DNA from 3 places in the Streptomyces sp. NPDC004667 genome. Region 2 is predicted to be linked to each of the others. Evidence: riboswitches for the same ligand, from Rfam matches in the RefSeq annotation. Region 2 holds a riboswitch; each other region holds the start of a gene.

Evidence for each region. Region 2 has a riboswitch for cobalamin ahead of cobN (cobaltochelatase subunit CobN). Riboswitches for the same ligand answer to the same signal wherever they lie in the genome.
Region 1: another riboswitch for cobalamin. It lies ahead of ABZW32_RS12130 (CoA-acylating methylmalonate-semialdehyde dehydrogenase); the one in region 2 lies ahead of cobN (cobaltochelatase subunit CobN).
Region 3: another riboswitch for cobalamin. It lies ahead of ABZW32_RS26175 (ABC transporter substrate-binding protein); the one in region 2 lies ahead of cobN (cobaltochelatase subunit CobN).

The regions. Positions count from the first base shown of each region.
Region 1 covers NZ_JBEXKC010000016.1:81,044-88,320, forward strand. Annotated here, with positions in the region: gene aceA (isocitrate lyase) at 1-732, opposite strand, end outside; gene ABZW32_RS12125 (short-chain fatty acyl-CoA regulator family protein) at 1,112-2,614, shown strand; cobalamin riboswitch at 2,656-2,841, shown strand; gene ABZW32_RS12130 (CoA-acylating methylmalonate-semialdehyde dehydrogenase) at 3,029-4,528, shown strand; gene ABZW32_RS12135 (acyl-CoA dehydrogenase family protein) at 4,525-5,679, shown strand; gene ABZW32_RS12140 (enoyl-CoA hydratase/isomerase family protein) at 5,676-6,764, shown strand; gene mmsB (3-hydroxyisobutyrate dehydrogenase) at 6,761-7,277, shown strand, end outside.
Region 2 covers NZ_JBEXKC010000023.1:46,472-53,748, reverse strand. Annotated here, with positions in the region: gene ABZW32_RS15745 (precorrin-2 C(20)-methyltransferase) at 1-1,156, opposite strand, end outside; gene ABZW32_RS15740 (precorrin-8X methylmutase) at 1,153-1,800, opposite strand; gene cobG (precorrin-3B synthase) at 1,805-3,163, opposite strand; cobalamin riboswitch at 3,686-3,845, shown strand; gene cobN (cobaltochelatase subunit CobN) at 3,876-7,277, shown strand, end outside.
Region 3 covers NZ_JBEXKC010000053.1:40,085-47,361, reverse strand. Annotated here, with positions in the region: gene ABZW32_RS26195 (GMC oxidoreductase) at 1-1,051, opposite strand, end outside; tRNA gene ABZW32_RS26190 (tRNA-Trp) at 1,276-1,349, shown strand; gene ABZW32_RS26185 (hypothetical protein) at 1,429-1,902, opposite strand; gene ABZW32_RS26180 (hypothetical protein) at 1,963-2,106, shown strand; cobalamin riboswitch at 2,664-2,807, shown strand; gene ABZW32_RS26175 (ABC transporter substrate-binding protein) at 2,842-3,843, shown strand; gene ABZW32_RS26170 (iron ABC transporter permease) at 3,840-4,886, shown strand; gene ABZW32_RS26165 (ABC transporter ATP-binding protein) at 4,883-5,713, shown strand; gene ABZW32_RS26160 (MarR family transcriptional regulator) at 5,902-6,330, opposite strand; gene ABZW32_RS26155 (SRPBCC family protein) at 6,330-6,797, opposite strand; gene ABZW32_RS26150 (VOC family protein) at 6,966-7,277, opposite strand, start outside.

The sequences.
Region 1 (7,277 bases), on a different contig from region 2:
CCGCTCGTCGACGTCGCTGGTCAGCAGGGTCGCGGCCAGGGCGTCCGTACGGGCGATGATCAGGGTCGGGGTGTCGGCGATGTCGGCCGCCAGGCGGGCCGCGTTCAGGGTGCGGACGTGCTGCGCGGTCGGGACGAGGACCTTGCCGCCGAGGTGGCCGCACTTCTTCTCCGAGGCCAGCTGGTCCTCGTAGTGGATGCCCGCCGCGCCCGCCGCGATCATCGCCTTGGTCAGCTCGAAGGCGTTGAGCGGGCCGCCGAATCCGGCCTCGGCGTCGGCGACGATCGGGGCCAGCCAGTCGGTGGTGTCGCCGGCGTCCTCGGCCGTGGCGATCTGGTCGGCGCGCAGCAGCGCGTTGTTGATCCGGCGCACCACCTGGGGAACGGAGTTGACCGGGTACAGGGACTGGTCGGGGTAGGTGTGCCCGGCCTGGTTGGCATCGGCCGCCACCTGCCATCCGGACAGGTAGATCGCCTGCAGGCCGGCCCGCACCTGCTGGACCGCCTGGCCGCCGGTCAGGGCGCCGAGCGCGTGGACGTAGTCGAGTTCGTGCAGCTGGCGCCAGAGCCGTTCGGCGCCGCGTCGTGCCAGGGTGTGCTCCTCGCGGACGCTCCCGGACAACCGGACCACGTCCCGCGCCGAGTACGTGCGCTCGATGCCCGCCCACCGCGGGTCCGTGGCCCACCGCTGCTCCAGCCGCTCGGCCGCCGTCGTCGTGTTCGTGTCTGCCATGACCGTCACCGTCTCCCTGTGTCGCTTCGCCTGCCAACGCGCCCGTCCTTCGCGACAGGTTGTTGGCACTCTGTGCCGTGATCTGAGGTCGTGGCCGCCGGACCCGGAGGGCGGATCTGAGCAATGCCGCAGGTCAACCGAGTCCGGACGGCCGGGATTTCCGACGTCAGGGCGCGAGTCGGGCCCGGAGTGTCCGCCTCGGCTGCCGGGGTCCGGCGGCCGCAGGACAGACTCTGACAGCGGCACGCAGTGCCATCAATCAGGGACGGCTGCCAATTTCTGCGAATCTTCGGCGGCGGTTTTGCCAAGGTTGCGAAGGGTCTGCAACGGCGGATCCGTGCGTACGCTGAACCCGGAACGAGGCCGAGGGGGGTCAGGGGTGGGCAAGACGTACGCGGGAGCGCGGTTGCGGCGGCTGCGCGAGGAGCGCCGGATGAGCCAGGCGGACCTGGCGCGGGTACTGGCCATCTCGCCGAGCTATCTGAACCAGATGGAGCACGACTCCCGGCCGCTCACCGTGCCCGTCCTGCTGCGGCTCACCGAGGCCTTCGGCGTGGACCCCGGCTTCTTCTCGGAACGCGACACGGGCCGCCTCGTCGCCGATCTGCGCGAGGCCCTGGCGGGCGAGGTCGCCGAGGCCCGCGTCTCCCCCTCCGACCTGGCCGAACTCGCCACCCGGATGCCCGCCGTCGCCTCCGTCCTGCTGGACCTCGGCCGACGCGCCCAGCTGCTGACCGAGCGGCTCGCGGACACCGCGGACGGACGCGGCGGCGACCCGGCCGCTCCGCGCTCACCCCACGAGGAGATCCGCGAGTTCTTCTACCGGCGCCGGAACTACCTGCACGACACCGACCTCGCCGCCGAGGACCTGGCCCGGGAGGTCGGCATCCGCACCGGCGAGGTCGTCCGGGCGCTTTCGAACCGCCTCGGCGACCGGCACGGGATCCGCCTCGCCCCCGACGCGGACCGGCACGGGATCCGCCCCGCCCCCGACGCCGACCGGCACGGGATCCGCCCCGCCCCCGACGCCGACCGGCACGGGGCCCGCCCCGCCCCCGACGCGGACCGACTCCACCGCTTCGACGCCCGCACGCGCGTCCTGCACCTGTCCGGCCGGCTCCGGCCCGGCCAGCAGGCGTTCCGGATGGCCACGCAGCTCGCCCTGCTGGAGTACGGCGACGAGCTGGACCGGCTGGCCGCCGAGGACTTCGAGCCCGGCTCCCCCGCCCACGCCCTGGCCCGGATCGGCATCGCCAACTACTTCGCGGCCGCCCTGGTCCTCCCGTACCGCGCCTTCCACACCGCCGCCGAGGAATTCCGCTACGACATCGAACGCCTCACCGACCACTTCGGCATCGGTTACGAGACCGTCTGCCACCGCCTGAGCACCCTGCAGCGCGCCAGGTTGCGCGGGGTGCCGTTCTCCTTCGTCCGCGTGGACCGGGCCGGAAACATGTCCAAGCGGCAGTCCGCCACCGGGTTCCACTTCTCCCGGGCCGGCGGCACCTGCCCGCTGTGGAACGTCTACGAGGCCTTCGCCGCCCCCGGCCGCATCCACGTACAGATCGCCGCCATGCCCGACGGGCAGCGCCACCTGTGGACCGCGCGCGCCGTCACCCGCCACCGCGGCGGCTGGGGCGAACCCGGCAAGACCTTCGCCATCGGCCTCGGCTGCGAGATCCGCCACGCGTCGCGGCTCGTGTACTCCGACGGCCTCGACCTGGACAACGCCTCGGCCGCCACTCCCATCGGCATGGGCTGCAGGCTGTGCGAACGTCTCGACTGCCCGCAGCGCGCCGTCCCGCCCCTGGGCCGCACGCTCGCGGTCGACGAGAACAGCAGCACCTTCGTCCCGTACCCCGTGGCCCGCGACCGCGCGTGACTCCAGGGCCGCCCGAGCGGTGGGTCTGGACTTACTAGGACGTCCAACTATATGTTCGTGGCACAAGGTCCGCGGTGCAGGGAAGCCGGTGTGAATCCGGCACGGTCCCGCCACTGTGACCGGGGAGTGTGCTGCCATCCACACGCCACTGACGAGGTCTGTCGGGAAGGCGGGCGGCGCGCGGGGATCCGGGAGTCAGGATACCGGCCGCGGATGTTCCGTGTTGTCCACGAGGATGGAGCAGACACGCATGGCACCGGTTTGTACCCACGACCCTGGTGATCCGGCGGAGCGCGCGCACACCGATCTGGCGCGCTCGTAGTCCCACGGCCCTCCCCGCGGCGTGCCCCATCGGGCCCGCCCGCGAGTCGGCCCTGCCATCCCTCGGATCTCACCTGACGAGAGCAGGCACCCATGGTCCGCGAACTCACCCATTTCATCGGCGGAAAGCACACCACCGGCACCTCCGGGCTCTTCGCCGACGTGTACGACCCCAACACCGGCGCCGTCCAGGCCCGGGTCCCGCTGGCCGGGCGCGCCGACACCGAGGCCGCCGTCGCCGACGCCGAGCAGGCGCAGGCCGCCTGGGGTCAGTGGAACCCCCAGCGGCGCGCCCGCGTCCTGCTGCGCTTCCTCCAGCTGGTCGAGGGCGAACGGGACGATCTGGCACGGCTGTTGTCCGCCGAGCACGGCAAGACCGTCGCCGACGCCCACGGCGACCTCCAACGCGGCCTGGAAGTGGTCGAGTTCGCCGCCGGGATCCCCCACCTCCTCAAGGGCGAGTTCACCGACAACGCCGGCACCGGCATCGACGTGCACTCCCTGCGCAGCCCCCTCGGCGTCGTCGCGGGCATCACCCCGTTCAACTTCCCCGCCATGATTCCGCTCTGGCAGGCCGCACCGGCCCTGGCCTGCGGAAACGCGTTCATCCTCAAGCCCTCCGAGCGCGATCCGTCCGTACCGCTGCGCCTGGCGGAGCTGTTCCTGGAGGCGGGGCTGCCGCCGGGCGTGCTGAACGTCGTCAACGGCGGTAAGGAGGCCGTCGACACCCTCCTGGAAGACCCCCGCGTCCAGGCGCTCGGCTTCGTCGGCTCCACGCCGATCGCCGCGCACATCTACGCCACGGCCGCCGCGCACGGCAAGCGCGCCCAGTGCTTCGGCGGGGCCAAGAACCACATGATCGTGATGCCCGACGCGGACCTCGACCAGGCCGTGGACGCCCTGATCGGCGCGGGCTACGGCTCGGCGGGCGAGCGCTGCATGGCGATCTCCGTGGCCGTGCCCGTGGGCGAGGAGACGGCGGACCGCCTGGTGGCCGCACTCAAGGACCGCATCGCCACCTTGAAGATCGGGCGCTCCGACGACCCGGACGCGGACTTCGGTCCTCTGGTCAGCCAGGACGCCCTCGACCGGGTCCGCCGCTACGTCGACATCGGCGTCAACGAAGGGGCCGAACTGGTCGTCGACGGGCGTGACTTCACCCTCCCCGGCCACGAGAACGGCTTCTTCGCCGGAGCCACCCTCTTCGACCGCGTCTCCCCGCAGATGCGCGTCTACCGCGAGGAGATCTTCGGCCCCGTCCTGACGGTGGTCCGCGCCGCCGACTTCGAGGAGGCACTGCGCCTGCCGAGCGAGCACCCGTACGGCAACGGCGTGGCGATCTTCACCCGGGACGGGGACACCGCCCGCGAGTTCACCCGGCGGGTCAACACCGGCATGGTCGGCGTCAACGTCCCCATCCCGGTGCCCGTGGCCTACCACACCTTCGGCGGCTGGAAGCGCTCCGGCTTCGGCGACCTCAACCAGCACGGCCCGGACTCGATCCGCTTCCACACCCGTACCAAGACCGTCACCTCGCGCTGGCCCTCCGGGGTCAAGGAAGGCGCGAGCTTCACCATCCCCACGATGGGGTGACCGCCGTGACCACCACCCTCACCGAGGACCAGCTCGCGCTGACCGAGGTCACCCTCGACTTCGCGCAGGAGCAGCTGGCCCCCCATGCCGTGGCCTGGGACCAGGACAAGCACTTCCCCGTCGACGTCATCCGCCGGGCGGCCGCACTCGGCCTCGCCGGCGTGTACGTAAGCGAGCAACACGGCGGCTCCGGCCTCTCCCGCAGCGACGGCGTCCTCGTCTTCGAGACCCTCGCGACCGGCTGTCCGTCCATCGCGGGCTACCTCTCCATCCACAACATGGTCGCCTGGATGATCGACCGCTACGGAGACGACGCCCAGCGCACCCGCCGGCTGCCCGGCCTCTGCTCCGCGGCGACCCTGGGCAGCTACTGCCTGACCGAACCGGGCGCGGGCTCGGACGCCGCCGCGCTGCGCACCCGCGCCGAACGCCACGGCGACCACTACGTGCTCACCGGGGTCAAGCAGTTCATCTCCGGTGCCGGCGCCTCGGACGTCTACGTGGTCATGGCCCGGACCGGCGAACCCGGACCGGGCGGGATCTCCGCCTTCGTCGTCGAGCGCGAGGACCCGGGAGTCTCCTTCGGTCCCAACGAGCGCAAGATGGGCTGGAACGCCCAGCCGACCCGTCAGGTGGTCCTCGACGGTGTTCGCATTCCTGCCGACCGGCGGCTCGGCGCGGAAGGCGATGGCTTCCGCATCGCCATGAACGGCCTCAACGGCGGCCGGCTCGGCATCGCCGCCTGTTCCCTCGGCGGGGCGCAGAGCGCCCTCGACCGCTCGCTGTCCTACCTGGCCGACCGCGAGGCCTTCGGCAGCCGACTCCTGGACGCTCAGGCGCTCCAGTTCCGGCTGGCCGACATGGCCACCGAACTCGCCGCCGCCCGGGCGCTGGTGCGGCAGGCCGCCGAGTCCCTGGACAGCGGCGACCCTCTGGCCCCGCGCCTGTGCGCGATGGCCAAGCGGTTCGCCACCGACACCGGGTACGCGGTGGCCGACGCGGCCCTCCAGCTGCACGGCGGATACGGGTACCTCAGCGAGTACGGCATCGAGAAGATCGTCCGCGACCTGCGGGTCCACCAGATCCTGGAAGGCACGAACGAGGTCATGCGCGTCATCGTCGCGCGCGGACTCACGGAGACCCTGCGATGAGCCACGAAGCCCCTGAAGACCGCGACCACGTCCTCCTGCGCACCGAGGGCCACGCCGCGTACATCACCCTCAACCGCCCCAAGGCACTCAACGCCCTCAGCCACCCCATGGTGCTCCGCATCGAGCAGGCCCTCACCGCCTGGGCCGAGGACCCCGGCGTCGAAGTGGTGGTCATCGACGGCGCAGGCGGCCGGGGCCTGTGCGCGGGCGGTGACATCCGGGCGATCCACGAGGACGCCCGCGCCGGCGGCACCGCCTCGGCGGACTTCTGGCGGGACGAGTACCGCCTCAACGCGCTGATCGCCCGCTACCCGAAGCCCTACGTCGCCCTCATGGACGGCATCGTCATGGGCGGCGGAGTCGGCATCTCCGCCCACGGCAGCGTCCGGATCGTCACCGAACGCTCCAAGATCGCCATGCCCGAGACCGGCATCGGTTTCGTCCCCGACGTCGGCGGGACCTACCTCCTCGCGCTGGCTCCGGGAGAGCTCGGCACCCACCTGGCACTCACCGGAGCCCCGGTCGGCGCCGCGGACGCGCTGCTGTGCGGGCTCGCCGACCACTTCGTCCCGGCACGGGCGCTGCCCGCGCTGTCCCGGGAGCTGGCCGTGGACTCCGTACACGAAGTGCTGCAGCGGCACGTGCAAGAGCCTCCCGCCGGGACCCTCGTCCCCGCGCGCGGCGAGTGGATCGACCACTGCTATGCCGCCGACACCGCCGAGGAGATCGTGGCCCGGCTCCTGGCCTCGGGCCCGTCCGCCGCGAAGGACGCGGCGGACACCCTGCTGTCCAAGTCGCCGACGGCGGTCAAGGTCACTCTGGCCGCGCTGCGCGGGGCCCGCCGGCTCGGCCCGCTGGAGCGGGTGCTGGAGCAGGAGTACCGCATCTCCTGCGCGGCCCTGTCCTCGCCCGATCTGGTGGAGGGGATCCGCGCTCAGGTCATCGACAAGGACCGGAACCCGCGCTGGTCCCCGGCCACGCTGGAGGACGTCACCCCGGCGGACGTGGACCGGTACTTCGCCCCGCTCGACGCGAACGGGCTCGGGCTCGTCGCGACCGCTTCTGCGCAGGAGGTCGTCTGGTGAGCAGTACCGTCGCATTCATCGGGCTCGGACACATGGGCGGCCCGATGGCCGCCAACCTCGTCGGGGCCGGCCACCGCGTCCTCGGCTTCGACCTCGTACCGGAGCTGCTGGCCACCGCTGCCGCCACCGGCGTCGAGCCGGCGCCCACCGCCGCGGAGGCCGCCGCCGCGGCCGACGTGGTGATCACCATGCTCCCCGCCGGGCGTCATGTCCTCTCCCTCTACCGGGAACAGGGCCTGCTCGCCGCCGCCCGGCCCGGCACCCTGTTCGTCGACTGCTCCACCATCGACGTCGCCGACGCCCGCGCCGCGCACGAGGCCGTCGTCGCGGCCGGTCACCGGGCGCTGGACGCCCCGGTGTCCGGCGGGGTCGTGGGTGCCGAGGCGGCCACGCTCACCTTCATGGCGGGCGGTGGAGCACGGGAGTTCGCCGCCGCCGGGCCGCTGCTCGACGCCATGGGCAAGAAGGCCGTGCACTGCGGCGGGCCCGGCGCCGGGCAGGCCGCGAAGATCT
Region 2 (7,277 bases):
TGGTGGCGTAGTCGTGGCCGAGGGGGGCGCCCGCCGCGGCGGCCGCCGCGTTGGCCGCGGTCACGCCCGGCAGCACCCGTACGGGCACGTCCGCGTACTCGGGCTGGGCGGCGACCTCCAGGACGGCGGTGGCCATGGCGAAGACGCCGGGGTCCCCGCCGGAGACCACGACGACCCGCTTGCCGCGCCGGGCGAGGTCGAGGGCGAACTCGGCCCGCTCGGACTCCACCTTGTTGTCGGAGCCGTGCCGCACCTGCCCCGGCTTGACCGGCACCCGGTCCAGGTAGGTGGTGTACCCGACGAGGACCTCCGCGTCGGCCAGCGCCCGCCGGGTCTCGGCGGTCAGCCACAGCGGCCCGGCGGGCCCGGTGCCGACGACGGCGACCTGCCCGGGGCCGGACGGCACGCTGCCCGGGTTGCCGATCCGGCTGGGCACGACGGCCACGGCGAAGTACGGCACGGTGTCGGGATCGGTGTCGGCGAGGACACCGGTGCGCTCGCCCTCCATCGTGGCCCGTTCCACGTACCGGGCCTCGGACAGCCGCCCGCTGGCCTCCATCGCCCGGCGCACGCCGGGGAAGGTGCGGCCGAGCTTCATGACGACCGCGGAGTCGGTGGCGGCGAGGCGCGCGGTGAGCTCCTCCTCGGGCAGGGTGCCGGGCAGGATCGTCAGCACCTCCTCGCCCTCGACGAGCGGGGTGCCCAGCCGGGCCGCGGCGGCGCTCACGGAGGTGACGCCGGGGATCACCTCGGCTTCGTACCGGTCCGCGAGCCGCTTGTGCATGTGCATGTACGAGCCGTAGAAGAGCGGGTCCCCCTCGGCGAGCACGGCCACGGTGCGGCCCGCGTCGAGATGGGCGGCGAGGCGGGCGGCGGAGGCCTCGTAGAACTCCTCCATCGCGCCCTGGTAGCCGCCGGGGTGGTCGGTGGTCTCGGTGGTGACCGGGTAGACCAGCGGCTCTTCGACGTGGTCGGAGCGCAGGTGCTTCGCGGCGATCGAACGGGCGATGGAACGGCCGTGGCGGGCGCTGTGGTAGGCGACGACGTCGGCCTCGGCGATCACCTCGGCGGCCCGCAGGGTCATCAGGGAGGGGTCGCCGGGGCCGAGTCCGACGCCGTACAGCCTGCCCTTGCCCGGGGTGGTGCTGGTGCTCATTCTTCCTCGCTCGCGATCGCGTTGACGGCGGCGGCCGCGATGGCGCTGCCGCCGCGCCGGCCCCGCACGATCAGGTGGTCGAGGCCCGAGGGGTGGGCGGCGAGGGCGTCCTTGGACTCGGCAGCGCCGATGAAGCCGACGGGCACGCCGATCACGGCGGCCGGGCGCGGGGCGCCCTCCTCGATCATCTCCAGCAGCCGGAACAGCGCGGTGGGCGCGTTGCCGACGGCGATCACGGAGCCCTCCAACAGGCCCCGGTCGCGCCAGACTTCGAGGGCGGCGGCGCTGCGCGTGGTGCCCATCTTCGCGGCGAGCTCCGGCACGGCCGGGTCGGAGAGGGTGCAGATCACCTCGTTGTCGGCGGGCAGCCGCTTGCGGGTGACCCCGCTCGCCACCATCTGCACGTCGCACAGGATCGGCGCGCCCGCGGCCAGCGCGGCGCGCGCCCGCAGCACGACCTCGGGGGTGTAGCCGAGGTCCTGGGGCAGGTCCGTCATCCCGCAGGCGTGAATCATGCGCACCGCGACCTGGGCGACGGAGGCGGGCAGCCCGGAGAGGTCCGCCTCGGCGCGGATCGTGGCAAAGGACTGGCGGTAGATCGCGGCGCCGTCCTTCTCGTACTCGAACACGGTGTACTCGCTCATTTCTTCACAGCGACGGTGATGGGGTGGTGCTGCGGGCGGCCGTGAGGGCCGCCGCCAGGTCTGCGTGCGCGACCGGTGCGGCGGGCCGCCCGGGCGCGGAGATCTCGTACCCGTCCGGGGTGGCGACCAGGTCCACCCAGGCGGTGCCCCTCGGGTGCCCGCAGCGCCGCTCGCATCCGGACCAGTGCACGGACAGCGGGCCGGCCGTCCGCGCCGCGAGGGACCGCGCGTCGGCCCGTACGTCGGCCCGCGACTTGGCGCAACCGGGCTGCCCGGTACAGGCCGTGACGGACCGTCGGGGATCGCCGGGCGACGTGATGAGCCCGGCTCCGGCGAGGGCGTCGAGCGCGGGGCCCGCCGTACGGTGCGTCAGGCCGGGGACGACGACCCCGCGCCAGGGGGTCAGCCGCATCCGGCCGGTGAGCCCGGCCAGCAGCCGCCACTGGCCGGCGGTCAGCCGTCCGAGGGGTGCGAGCACGGACAGCGCGGCGGCGGCGCCGGGCCCGGACGCGGACCCGGACCCGGACCCGGCCACGATCCCGGGCTCGGGGCCGTCGGCGGCGGTCCGGGGCGCGGGGGTGTCGGGCTCGGTCTCGGAGGTGGCGGCGCGGGGCGCGGGGACACCGGCCACCCGTCCCGGAATCCCGGCGGCGGCCAGTCGCTCGCTCAACACCCTTACGTCCAGGGCGTGTTCGGCGGGAAGCTCGGTCACCCGCCAGGCCCGGGTCCCGGCGTGCGCGACGGCGTCGAGGAAGAGGTTCGCGGCGACCAGGGCGGCTCGGGGGGCGTCACCGGCCGCTACCAGGACGCCCTCCGGGGAGCCGGCGGTCCACACCAGGGCGCCGTCCCCGCACGCGGTCAGCGTCACGTCGGCCGCGAGGGAGGCCACGTCGCCGCGCCCGTCGTCGAGGGCGAACAGGAACCGCCCCGACAGGCGGGCCGCGCCCGGATCCGCGCACAACAGCCGGTCCAGCAGCGGCACCCAGGCCGAGACGTCCGGCAGCCCGGCCCGGTCGAGGCCGGCCAGCGGCGACGCGACGACGTTGCGGACCCGCTCGTGGGAGGGGGCGGGCAGCAGCCCGGCCCGGTCGAGCAGCTCCGCGAGCTCCCCGCCACAGCTCTCGCCGAGGCCGCGCAGCTGCGCGTTGCCGCGCGAGGTGAGGTCGAGGTGGCCGTCGCCGAGCCGTTCGGCGGCGTCGGCCAGCAGCAGGGCGGCCGGTCCGTCGAGGAGTCCGCCGGGGATCCGGATGCGCGCCAGGAACCCGTCGTCGGCCGCGTGCAGGCGCAGCGCGCCGGGGCAGGCGTCACCGCGTTCCCGTATGACGGGTTCGTCCCGCGATGCGGCGGAAGGGGGCTGGGGCATGGCCGCGAGCATACCCACGATTGCCCGCCCCCGACCTGTGTCCGTCGCCACCCCGCCGCCCCGGACCGGCACCGGGATTCCGCCTCCGGATTCCGCTTCCGGCCCCGGCCCGTGCACGTCACCGGGCCTTGTGACCCGGAACGGGCACCCTGATCCCGTACCCCGGTTCCGTCTCCGGCCCCGGTGGTGTCCGGGGCGCGGGGCGGGGCGCGCCGGAGCACGGGCGATTGGGAACACCAGGCACGGGGCAGAGCCCCGGCGAAGCCACCCCACCCCGCCCACCCCCACCGGGACGCACCGCCCCGGCCGCCCCCGCCGGGACCTGCCACCCCGGCACACCCACACCGGTACGCACCACCCCCGACCGCCCCCGCCGGGAGCCACCACCGCCCGACCGATGCCACCGGCCCCACCGACCGGCACCTCCCGCCCACCCGCACCGGCCCCGCCGACCGACGCCACCCACCGACACGCACCGGCCCACCCACTCCCACCCCCACTCCCGGCCAGGGACGACGCCGCCTAAGATGACCTTCCGACGGACCGTTCGGCCCGTCATCGCCGAGGACGGCGACATGGGAGGAAGCCCGGTGCGATTCCGGCGCGGTCCCGCCACTGTGAACCCCGCGGAGCACCCGCGCGGGGTGAGTCAGGAACTCCCGCCGTCCTCACTGCCCGGGGCGCGGAAACCCCGAGGAAGGCCTGCCGCCGCATGATCCTGCTGCTGTCGACGTCCGACACCGATCTGCTCAGCGCTCGCGCCGCGAACACGGCGGACGGCCCCGTCCCGTACCGGTTCGCGAACCCCTCCCGCCTCCCGCTCGACGACCTCCCGGGTCTCCTCGACGGCGTCGGCCTGGTCGTCGTACGCCTCCTCGGCGGCCTGCGCGCCTGGCAGGAGGGCCTCGACGTCCTCCTGGCCCCCGACCAGACCCGCCCGGTCGTGGTCCTGACCGGCGAACAGGCCCCGGACGCCCAGCTGATGGAGGCCTCCACCGTCCCCATCGGCATCGCGGCCGAGGCGCACGCCTACCTCGCGCACGGCGGCCCGGCCAACCTCGACCAGCTGGCCCGGTTCCTCTCCGACACCGTCCTGCTCACCGGCCACGGCTTCGAGCCCCCGGCCGGCTCCCCCACCTGGGGCCGGCTGGAGCGCACGGCAGGCCGTGACAGCGGCCCCCGGGTCGCGGTGCTCTACTACCGCGCCCACCAGATGAGCGGCAACACCGCCTTCGTGCACGCCCTGTGCGAGGCCGTCGAGGCCAAGGGCGGACAGCCCCTCCCCCTCTACGTGTCCTCCCTGCGCACCCCCGAGCCGGAACTGCTGGCCGAGCTGGAGGGGGTCGACGCGATCGTCACCACCGTCCTGGCCGCCGGCGGCACCCGCCCCGCGACCGCCTCGGCGGGCGGGGACGACGAGTCCTGGGACGCGGGCGCCCTCGCCGCGCTGGGCGTGCCGATCCTCCAGGCCCTGTGCCTGACCGGCTCCCGCAGCGCCTGGGAGGAGAACGACGAGGGCCTCTCGCCCCTCGACGCCGCCACCCAGGTCGCCGTGCCCGAGTTCGACGGCCGCCTGATCACCGTCCCCTTCTCCTTCAAGGAGATCGACGAGGACGGGCTGCCCGCCTACGTCGCCGACCCCGAGCGGGCCGCCCGCGTCGCCGGCATCGCCGTGCGCCACGCCCGCCTGCGCCACATCGAGCGCCGCGACAAGAAGATCGCCCTCGTCCTCTCCGCGTACCCCACGAAGCACTCCCGCATCGGCAACGCGGTCGGCCTCGACACCCCCGCCAGCGCCGTGGAGCTGCTGCGCACCCTCATCTCGCACGGCTACGACTTCGGACCCACCTCCGACATCCCCGGCCTGATCTCCGGTGACGGCGACGAGCTGATCCGCGCCCTGATCGAGGCGGGCGGCCACGACCAGGACTGGCTGACCGAGGAGCAGCTGGCCCGCAACCCGGTTCGCATCCCGGCCGCCGACTACAAGCGCTGGTTCGCCGAGCTCCCGGCCGAGCTGCGCGACAGTGTCACCGAACACTGGGGCGAAGCCCCGGGCAACATGTTCGTGGACCGCTCCTCGAACCAGGAGGGCGACATCGTCCTGGCGGCCCTGCGCCGCGGGAACCTCCTCGTCCTGATCCAGCCGCCGCGCGGCTTCGGCGAGAACCCGATCGCGATCTACCACGACCCGGACCTGCCGCCGTCGCACCACTACCTGGCGGCGTACCGCTGGATCCAGGCAGCCGCGGAGGACGGCGGCTTCGGCGCCGACGCGATGATCCACCTGGGCAAGCACGGCAACCTCGAATGGCTGCCGGGCAAGAACGCCGGCCTCTCGGCCTCCTGCGCGCCGGACGCCGCGCTCGGCGACCTCCCCCTCATCTATCCCTTCCTGGTCAACGACCCGGGCGAGGGCACCCAGGCCAAGCGCCGGGTGCACGCCACCCTGGTCGACCACCTCGTCCCGCCGATGGCCCGCGCGGAGTCGTACGGCGACATCGCGCGCCTGGAGCAGCACCTGGACGAGTACGCGCAGATCAGCGCCATGGACCCGTCCAAGCTCCCGGCGATCCGCGCCCAGATCTGGACCCTGATCCAGGCGGCGAAGCTCGACCACGACCTGGGCCTCGACGAGCGCCCCGACGACGACGGCTTCGACGACTTCCTCCTGCACGTCGACGGCTGGCTGTGCGAGGTCAAGGACGCCCAGATCCGCGACGGCCTGCACGTCCTCGGCGGCGCCCCGACCGGCGAGGCCCGGGTCAACCTGGTCCTCGCGATCCTGCGCGCCCGCCAGATCTGGGGCGGCACCTCCGCCCTGCCCGGCCTGCGCGAGGCCCTCGGCCTGGACGAGTCGGCCGCCACCCGCACCTCGGCGGACGAGGTCGAGGCGACGGCCCGCGCCCTGGTCCAGGCGATGGAGGACGCGAACTGGTCCCCGGAGGCGGTCGCCACGGTCGCGGCCGGCCACCCCACCCCGGTCTCGGACATCCTCACCTTCGCGGTGCACGAGGTCGTCCCCCGCCTGGCCGGCACCACGGACGAGATCGCCCACGTGGTCACCGCCCTGGACGGCGGCTTCGTCCCGGCCGGTCCCTCGGGCTCCCCGCTCCGCGGCCTGGTCAACGTCCTCCCGACGGGCCGCAACTTCTACTCGGTCGACCCCAAGGCCGTCCCGTCCCGCCTCGCGTGGGAGACCGGGCAGGCCCTGGCCGACTCCCTCCTCACCCGCTACCGCACCGACAACGACGGCGAATGGCCCGCCTCGGTCGGCCTGTCCCTGTGGGGCACCAGCGCGATGCGCACCTCCGGCGACGACGTCGCCGAGGCTCTGGCCCTCCTCGGCATCCGCCCCGTCTGGGACGAGGCCTCACGCCGCGTCACGGGCATCGAGGCCATCCCCCTCGCAGAACTCGACCGCCCCCGAATCGACGTCACCCTCCGCATCTCGGGCTTCTTCCGCGACGCGTTCCCGCACGTCATCGGCCTCCTCGACGACGCGGTCCGGCTGGCGGCCTCCCTGGACGAGCCGGCCGCCCACAACTACATCCGCGCCCACGCCCAGGCCGACCTCGCCGAACACGGCGACGAACGCCGCGCCACGACCCGCATCTTCGGCTCCCGCCCGGGCACGTACGGCGCGGGCATCCTCCAGCTGATCGACTCCCGCGACTGGCGCACCGACGCCGACCTGGCGGAGGTCTACACGGTCTGGGGCGGCTACGCCTACGGCCGCGGCCTGGAGGGCCGCGCGGCCCGCGCCGAAATGGAATCGGCGTACAAGCGCATCACGGTGGCCGCAAAGAACACCGACACCCGCGAGCACGACATCGCGGACTCGGACGACTACTTCCAGTACCACGGCGGCATGGTGGCCACGGTCCGCGCCCTGCGCGGCACGGCCCCCGAGGCCTACATCGGCGACTCCACCCGCCCGGAAACGGTCAAGACCCGCACCCTGGTCGAGGAGACCTCCCGCGTCTTCCGCGCCCGGGTGGTCAACCCCAAGTGGATCGAGGCGATGCGCCGCCACGGCTACAAGGGCGCCTTCGAACTGGCGGCGACGGTCGACTACCTCTTCGGCTACGACGCCACCACGGGCGTCGTCGCG
Region 3 (7,277 bases), on a different contig from region 2:
CCTTCAGCTTGACCAGGAGCTTGCTGGTGCCGACGCTGCCCGCCGCGAAGAACACGCGGTCTGCGGTGACGGTCTTGGTGGCGACCACCGCCCCGGTGGTGTCGATCTGTTCCATGCCGACCGCGTAGCCGCCACCGGCCGAGGGGGAGACGGTGGTGACCCGGTGAAGCGGGGAGATGGCGACCTTGCCGGTCGCCCGGGCGGCCGCGAGGTAGGTCTTCTGGAGGGACTTCTTGCCGGCGTTGTTGCCGTAGAGGATCTCGCCGTCGACGGCGGACTTGGGGACGGTGCCGGCGACCTCCTGCTTCATGTAGTCCCAGTCGTAGACGTCCGGGACGAAGACGAAGGGGAAGCCGGAGCGCTGGGCGTGCTTGCGGCCGACCCGGGCGAACTGGTAGCAGTCCACCGTGTCGAACCAGGCAGGGTCGATCAGACCCACGCCGAGCCCGGCGTTGGCGCGCGGGTAGTAGGTGGAGTACATCTCCTCCGCGTCCACCGACGGCAGGATCGCGGCGAAGTTCTGCCGCTTGGGCGTCACCGCCATACCGCCGTTGACCAGGGAACCGCCGCCCACGCCGCGGCCCTGGTAGACGATGATCCCGCCCATCTCCTCGGCATCGAGGATGCCCGTGTACCGCGGGACGTCCTTGTCGATGGGGAAGCCGAGGAAGTTGCTGAGCGGGGCTTTGGTCCTGGTGCGGAGCCAGTACGAACGGTAGTCGGGCTTGGTGGTGTTGGCGAAGATCTTGCCGTCGCTGCCGGGGGTGTCCCAGGCCATGCCCATCTCGATCATGTGCACGTCGACCCCGGCCTGCGCGAGCCGCAGCGCGGCGACGGAGCCGCCGTAGCCGGTACCGATGACGAGGGCCGGGACGTGGGCACCGGAGTCGATCGGCGCGTTCGCGGCGGCCGCCCCGGTGGCGCTTTCCGCTCGGGCCGGGACGGTGTTGACCGCCAGGGCCATGGCTCCAAGAATGGAACCGGTTCCGGTAATGAAGCCGCGGCGTGACACGCCCTTGGACACCTTGCTGTGCAGGCTTTTGTCACTCATTTGATCTTCCTCACTCTCGACGGAGTGAGAACAAGTTCTACTGTCGAATGCCTGCCAAGTCACTACACGCGTCGAGGTAACTTGTGACCGTTTTCGCCTGCTGGGCCTGTTGGGTTCGGGAGCGCGGGGGAAGGTTCCCGCCGGGCCGCCGCGAACTTTCCCCGAGTCGACACCCGAATTCAGTGGATCTTCGCGACCTGCCGTGTCATGGTTGGTCCCACCAAAGGGGTGTAGCTCAGCTGGTCAGAGCAACGGTCTCCAAAACCGTAGGCCGCAGGTTCGAATCCTGCCGCCCCTGCAAGACTCACCTTCACGAACACCGACGAACGCCCAGCGGGAACTTTCTCCCGCTGGGCGTTCGCTGTGTTTCAGGAGCGTCAGCCGTGACTGCCGCCCCGGCGGCCGGGGTTGACGAGGCCGGGCAGGCCGGGCAGGCCGGGCAGGTCGGGCAGGTCGAACAGGGAGTCGATGGAGTAGTCGGCGACCTGCCGGACGGTTTCGTCGTCAGCCCACCAGTGGCCCCACGGGCCGCGGCGGAGGTGCGCGGTCAGCAGGCCGACGGCCGCCGCGGGGAAGACGTCGTTGGCGGGGTGGTCGCCGACGTACAGGTCGGTCTCGTCGAGCCGTTCGCCGCGTCCGGCGGCCTCCCGGGCGGCGTACTCGGCCGCGACGTCGATGTCCGGGCGGAGCAGGCGAATCGCGTCGGCGTTGTCGCGGCCGTCGACGACGACGGCGCCGACCAGCCCGGACAGGGTGTGCCTGGGGACGCCGAGCCAGTCGGCCCAGCCGGCCCGGTGGCGGTCGTCGCGGGTGAGGGTCTCGCCGACGTCGAGCACGACGGTACGGATCATGCGGGCCGGCTTATGAGAGCGCGGACCGGATGGCGGGTGGGGCCCGATATCCTGTGCGACATGATCCCGACCCCTGCCGAAGACCGCGCCGCCGAGCTGAACGAGCGGATCCGCGCGCTCGTCGCGGTCGGGCAGGCGGGCTCCGACGAGTACCAGGCCCTGTTGCGCGAGTGGCTGCGGGCAACTGTCGTAGCCGCGGCCTGAGATCCGGCCGCGGCAAGCCAAGCGAACGGCGGCCTCGTGGTGTTGCGGCGGGCCGTGGACGAGGAGTGCCCCGACGTGCGGCGGCTACGGTCGCCCGAGGCCTGACGGTGCTCCGCCCCGCCGGTCTCTCGTGCCCTGAAGGGCCCGGCGGGGCGGGGCCGTGCAGCTGCAGCCCGCAGCGTCCCCGCAAGTCAGGAACTGCTCGCGGATGATGCGCCCACGCTATCCGCCACCACTGACAACGGGGCCTGACCCGGAACAGCGCACTCCGACCCGCCGGCGGGTCCGGGACGTGGACCGCCGATGTCTGTGCACCGGGCACGCGGCGCCCCTCCCGTGGGGAGCCGGGAGGGGCGCCGGCCCGGGAGGGTCCGGTGGCAGCACCGTAGACCCGCAGGTGGGGGCGACGGTAGGCATATGACAGGGCGGATTGCGGAAAGTGGAACGTCCGCCCCGGTGGTAGGAGCGACTCCTGTCGTCCCCGGGCGTTCGTGCGCCGACCCCGGTGGCGGTCGGCCGCGTTGGATCTGTGGACCCCCGTTCGAGGCAAAGGCGGCATCTGGCACACTTGTGCGGGTTGTCCCGGGCGGCGCAGGACAGGAAACCGGTGCGAATCCGGTGCGGTCCCGCCACTGTGACCGGAGTTCCGCCGACCCGCGGGCCCCGGGAGTCAGACACTGACGCGCCGCCTCTTCACTTCGACCGGGGACGAGGATCCCCCGGAGAGGCCTCGCCATGTCGCGTTCCCGCGCAACCCTGCGCTCAATCGCCGCCCTCGCCTTCCTGGTTCCCCTCGCCGCGTGCGGCGGGCCGGCCGACGGACCCGCCGGTGCGGTCCGGCCCGGCCCCGGAGCGCGGCCCGCGCCCGGGTTCCCGTACACCGTCACCAACTGCGGTGTCACCAGCACCTACCAGGCCCCGCCCGAGCGGGCCGTCACGATGAACCAGCACGCCACCGAGATCATGCTGGCCCTCGGACTGCAGGACCGGATGGTCGGCACGGCCTATCTCGACGACTCCGTGCTCCCCGCCTACCGGCCCGCCTACGACAAGATCAAGGTGCTGGCCGGCGAATACCCCTCCAAGGAGGTGCTCCTCGGAGCCGACCCCGACTTCGTGTACGGCGGTTACGCCAGCGCCTTCGACAAGGGCCAGGGCCGGGACCGTGAAGGGCTGGCCCGGTCCGGCATCGGCTCCCGGCTGAGCGTGGAGTACTGCACCCGGGGCCCGGTCGGCCTCGCCCAGCTGAAGACCGAGATCACCGAGGTCGCCCGGACCTTCGGCGTGCCCGAACGCGGCGCGGCCCTCGTCGAGGACGAGCAACGCCGCGTCGACGCCGTCACCGCGCGGCTGAAGGACGCGCCGAGGCCGCCCGTCTTCGTCTACGACTCCGGTGAGGGCTCCGCCTTCACCTCGGGTGGCAAGGGCATCGGCAACGAAATCGTCACCCTCGCCGGAGGCACGAACGTCTTCGCCGACCTCGACGACACCTTCGGCGACGTGTCCTGGGAGAAGGTCATCGAGCGCAAGCCCGAGGTCGTCCTCATCTACGACTACGGCGGCACCACCGTGGAGTCCAAGAAGCAGCGCCTGTTGAACGACCCGGCGCTGGCGGAGGTTCCCGCGGTCAAGAACCGGCGGTTCGTCGTGCTGCCGCTCTCCTCCGCCGTGCTCGGCGTCCGCGTCGCCGACGCCGTCGAGTCCCTGGGCCGCCAACTGCACCCCGACGCCGCGTGACCCGCGGCCGGACCGCCACCGTCCTCCTGCTCCTCGCCGCCGCGCTGGCGGCGTCGGCGGTGGCGGGGCTCGCCCTGGGCCCCGTACGGATCGCCCCCGGCAAGGTCCTCGACCTGGTCCTCGCCGGACCGGGCGCGCGGGGCGGAGCCTTCGCCTCCATCGTGTGGGACGTCCGCATGCCGCGCGTCCTGCTCGGTGCGGTCGTCGGCGCCGGACTCGCGGTCGCCGGCGCGGTGCTCCAGGCCCTCGTGCGCAACCCGCTCGCCGACCCCTTCCTGCTCGGCGCCTCCTCGGGCGCCTCCGCCGGGGCCGTGCTCGTCATCGTCTTCGGTACGGCCGCCGGTGCGGGCGCCGTCGGCTTCCTGGGCGGGGCCGGGGTGCCGCTCGCCGCGTTCGCCGGGTCGATGGCCGCGCTCGTCACCGTCTACGCCCTGGCCCGGCGCGGCGGCACCATGACCACCGGCCGGCTGATCCTGGCCGGAGTCGCCGTGCAGTACGTGCTCTCCGCGCTGACCAGCCTGGTGCTCGTACTGTCCGCGAGCCCCGACCAGATGCGCTCCGTGCTGTTCTGGACGCTGGGCGGCCTGGGCGGGGCCCGCTGGGACGAACTGGCCCTGCCCGCGGCCGCGCTGTTCGTCGGGACCGGTGTGCTCGTCACCCTGGCCCGGCCCCTCGACCTGCTGCTCGCGGGGGAGGAGGGCGCGCACACCCTCGGGTTGGACACCGGCCGGTTCCGGGCCGCCGCGTTCGTGCTCACCTCCCTCGTGATCGGGGTGCTGGTGGCCTCCAGCGGGGCGATCGGCTTCGTCGGGCTGATGGTTCCGCACGCCGCCCGGATGGTGGTGGGCGCCGGGCACCGCGCCCTGCTGCCCGTCGCCGCTCTGGGCGGGGCCGTGTTCCTGACGCTGGCCGACCTGCTGGCCCGTACGGCGGCCGCGCCCGAGGAGATACCGGTCGGCGTGGTCACCGCACTGGTGGGAGGGCCGTTCTTCCTGTGGATGCTGCGCAGGTCCGGCCGCGGCGAGGGGGTGGTGGGCGGATGACGGGGAGTCCGGTGGAACTCACCGTCGAGGCCGTGCGTTACGAGATCGACGGGCAGCCGCTGCTGCGCGGAGTCGACCTGACCGCCCGGCCGGGGGAGACGGTCGCCGTGGTCGGGCCGAACGGCAGCGGCAAGACCACACTGCTGCGTTGCGTCTACGGCACGCTGCGGCCCACCGCCGGCCGCGTGCTCCTCGACGGGGAGGACGCGGGCCCGATGAGCGTCAAGGAGCGGGCCCGGAAGGTGGCTGCCGTTCCCCAGGACGGCGCCGGCGCCCTGGGCCTGACGGTCCGGGAGGCCGTCGCCATGGGGCGCAGCCCGCACAAGCGGTTCTGGGAACAGGACGGCCCGGGGGACGCACTGCGCGTCGACAGGGCCCTGGAGACGGTCGGCGCGGCCGCCTTCGCGGCTCGGCGCTTCGAGGAACTGTCCGGCGGGGAACGCCAGCGCGCGCTCGTCGCCCGCGCCCTCGTCCAGGAAACGGGCCTCCTCGCCCTGGACGAGCCGACCAACCACCTCGACATCCGCTACCAGCTGGAGGTCCTGGACCTGGTGAGCGGCCTGCCCACGACGAGCCTGCTGGTCCTGCACGACCTCAACCTGGCGGCCTCCTTCTGCGACCGGCTGTACGTCCTGGCGGGCGGCCGGGTGGTCGCGGCGGGGGTGCCGGGCGACGTGCTGACGGAGGACCTGCTGGCCGAGGTCTATGGTGTCCGCACGCGCATCGGCACCCACCCGACCACGGGCGCCCCCAGCATCGTCTATCTCCCCCCGGAACCGCCCGCCGCACGACGGCGACACGCACCGGGCGGAACGGCCGGGCCCTGACGCACGTTCACGTCCCGTGCCGAGGGGGCGCGTCGGCCGGGCGTGACGCCCCCGCCTCCTGCGGGCTCGGACGGGGCGGGTCGAGGTGCGCCCCGCCCGGCCGTGGCAGACCCGGTCAGGGCCGCGCCGGGGCTGGGGCTGGGGCCGGGGCTGGCGCTCGGGGTCGGGTCTGGGGCCGGGGCTTGGGGTCACTCCTCGGGGAGGGCCAGGCGGCGCAGGAGGGGCAGGGCCTCGTCCAGGGGGACGACGCGGAAGAACTCCGCATCGGCGGCCTCGACGGCGGCGATCGCCCGGGGCGCCAGCTCGGCGCCCGCCTCCGTGACCCGGAGCCGTTTGGCCCGGGTGTCGGCCGGGTCGACCTCCCGCTCGACGAGCCCCTTCTGCTCCAGGGCCCGAAGCACCTGGGAGGTCATTTTGACGTCCGTGCCGGCCTGGCGCGCCAGGGCCAGCTGGTTGGGGTGTTCGCCCTGCCCGTTGAGCCACCAGGCACAGGCGAGCAGCACGAACTGCACGTGGGTGAGGCCGATCGGGGCCAGTGCCGCGGCGATGTCGCGCTGCCAGCGCAGCGTGGCGTGCCAGAGCAGGAAGCCGGGGCTGTCGGCGGGCCGCAGCGCCATCAGCCCGCCACCTCGTTCGCCTCGTCCGCCCGGTGCGCCCTGTCCGTATCGGCGGCCTCGGCCAGTCGGGTCAGCGCGGCCATGGTGTCCGGCCAGTCGGCGGTGATGCCCGGTCCGATCTTGGGGCCGGCCTCGTCCGCGCCCGCTCCGGTGATCTCCATCCGGTAGGTCACGCGGATCCGGCCCTGACCGGCCGGGTCGACGCGGTGCAGGGTGCGCAGCAACAGGCCCCCGAACCGGGCCTCGTCGACGAAGAGTTCGTCTTCCACGGCCTCCGCGACGAGCAGCGGGATCGGATCCTCACCGGGCGGGATCATGGTGATGCGGGTGCCGACCGCGAAGGGCCCGTCGATCTCGATCTTCTCGATCTCGGAGTTCCAGTCCGCCCAGCGCTCGACGTCGGCCCACAGGTGCCAGACCGACGAGGCGGTGGCGGTGGTCTCGACGCTGTGCTCGTACGTCCACATGATGCGGTCTCCTTCGACGCCTGATGTTCTGTGCATAGATTATCTTCGCGAAGACTATCTGTCCACAGGCGGCCCGGAGCCCCTCCCGTCCGGACAGGCGGAGGGGCCCGCGGCGCATACTGCGCCGCGGGCCCCTCCTGGTGCCGCGATGTCTCCGCCGGGCCTTGCCTAGCCGCCGTACGGGCGGGTGATGATCTCCATGCCGTGCCCGTCCGGGTCCGGGAAGTAGACCCCGCGCCCGCCGTCGTTGTGGTTGATCTCGCCCGGGTGCTTGCCGTGCGGGTCGGCGAAGTACGGGATGCCCGCGGCCTGGATCTTCTCGAACGCGGCGTCGAACTCCGCCTCCGAGACGAGGAACGCGTAGTGCTGCGCGGTGATGGACTCCGCGGGGATGGTGACGAAGTCGAGGGTGACCCCGTTCGCGGTGGACACCGGGACGAAGGGACCCCACTCGGGGCCGACTTCGAGGTCGAGGATGTG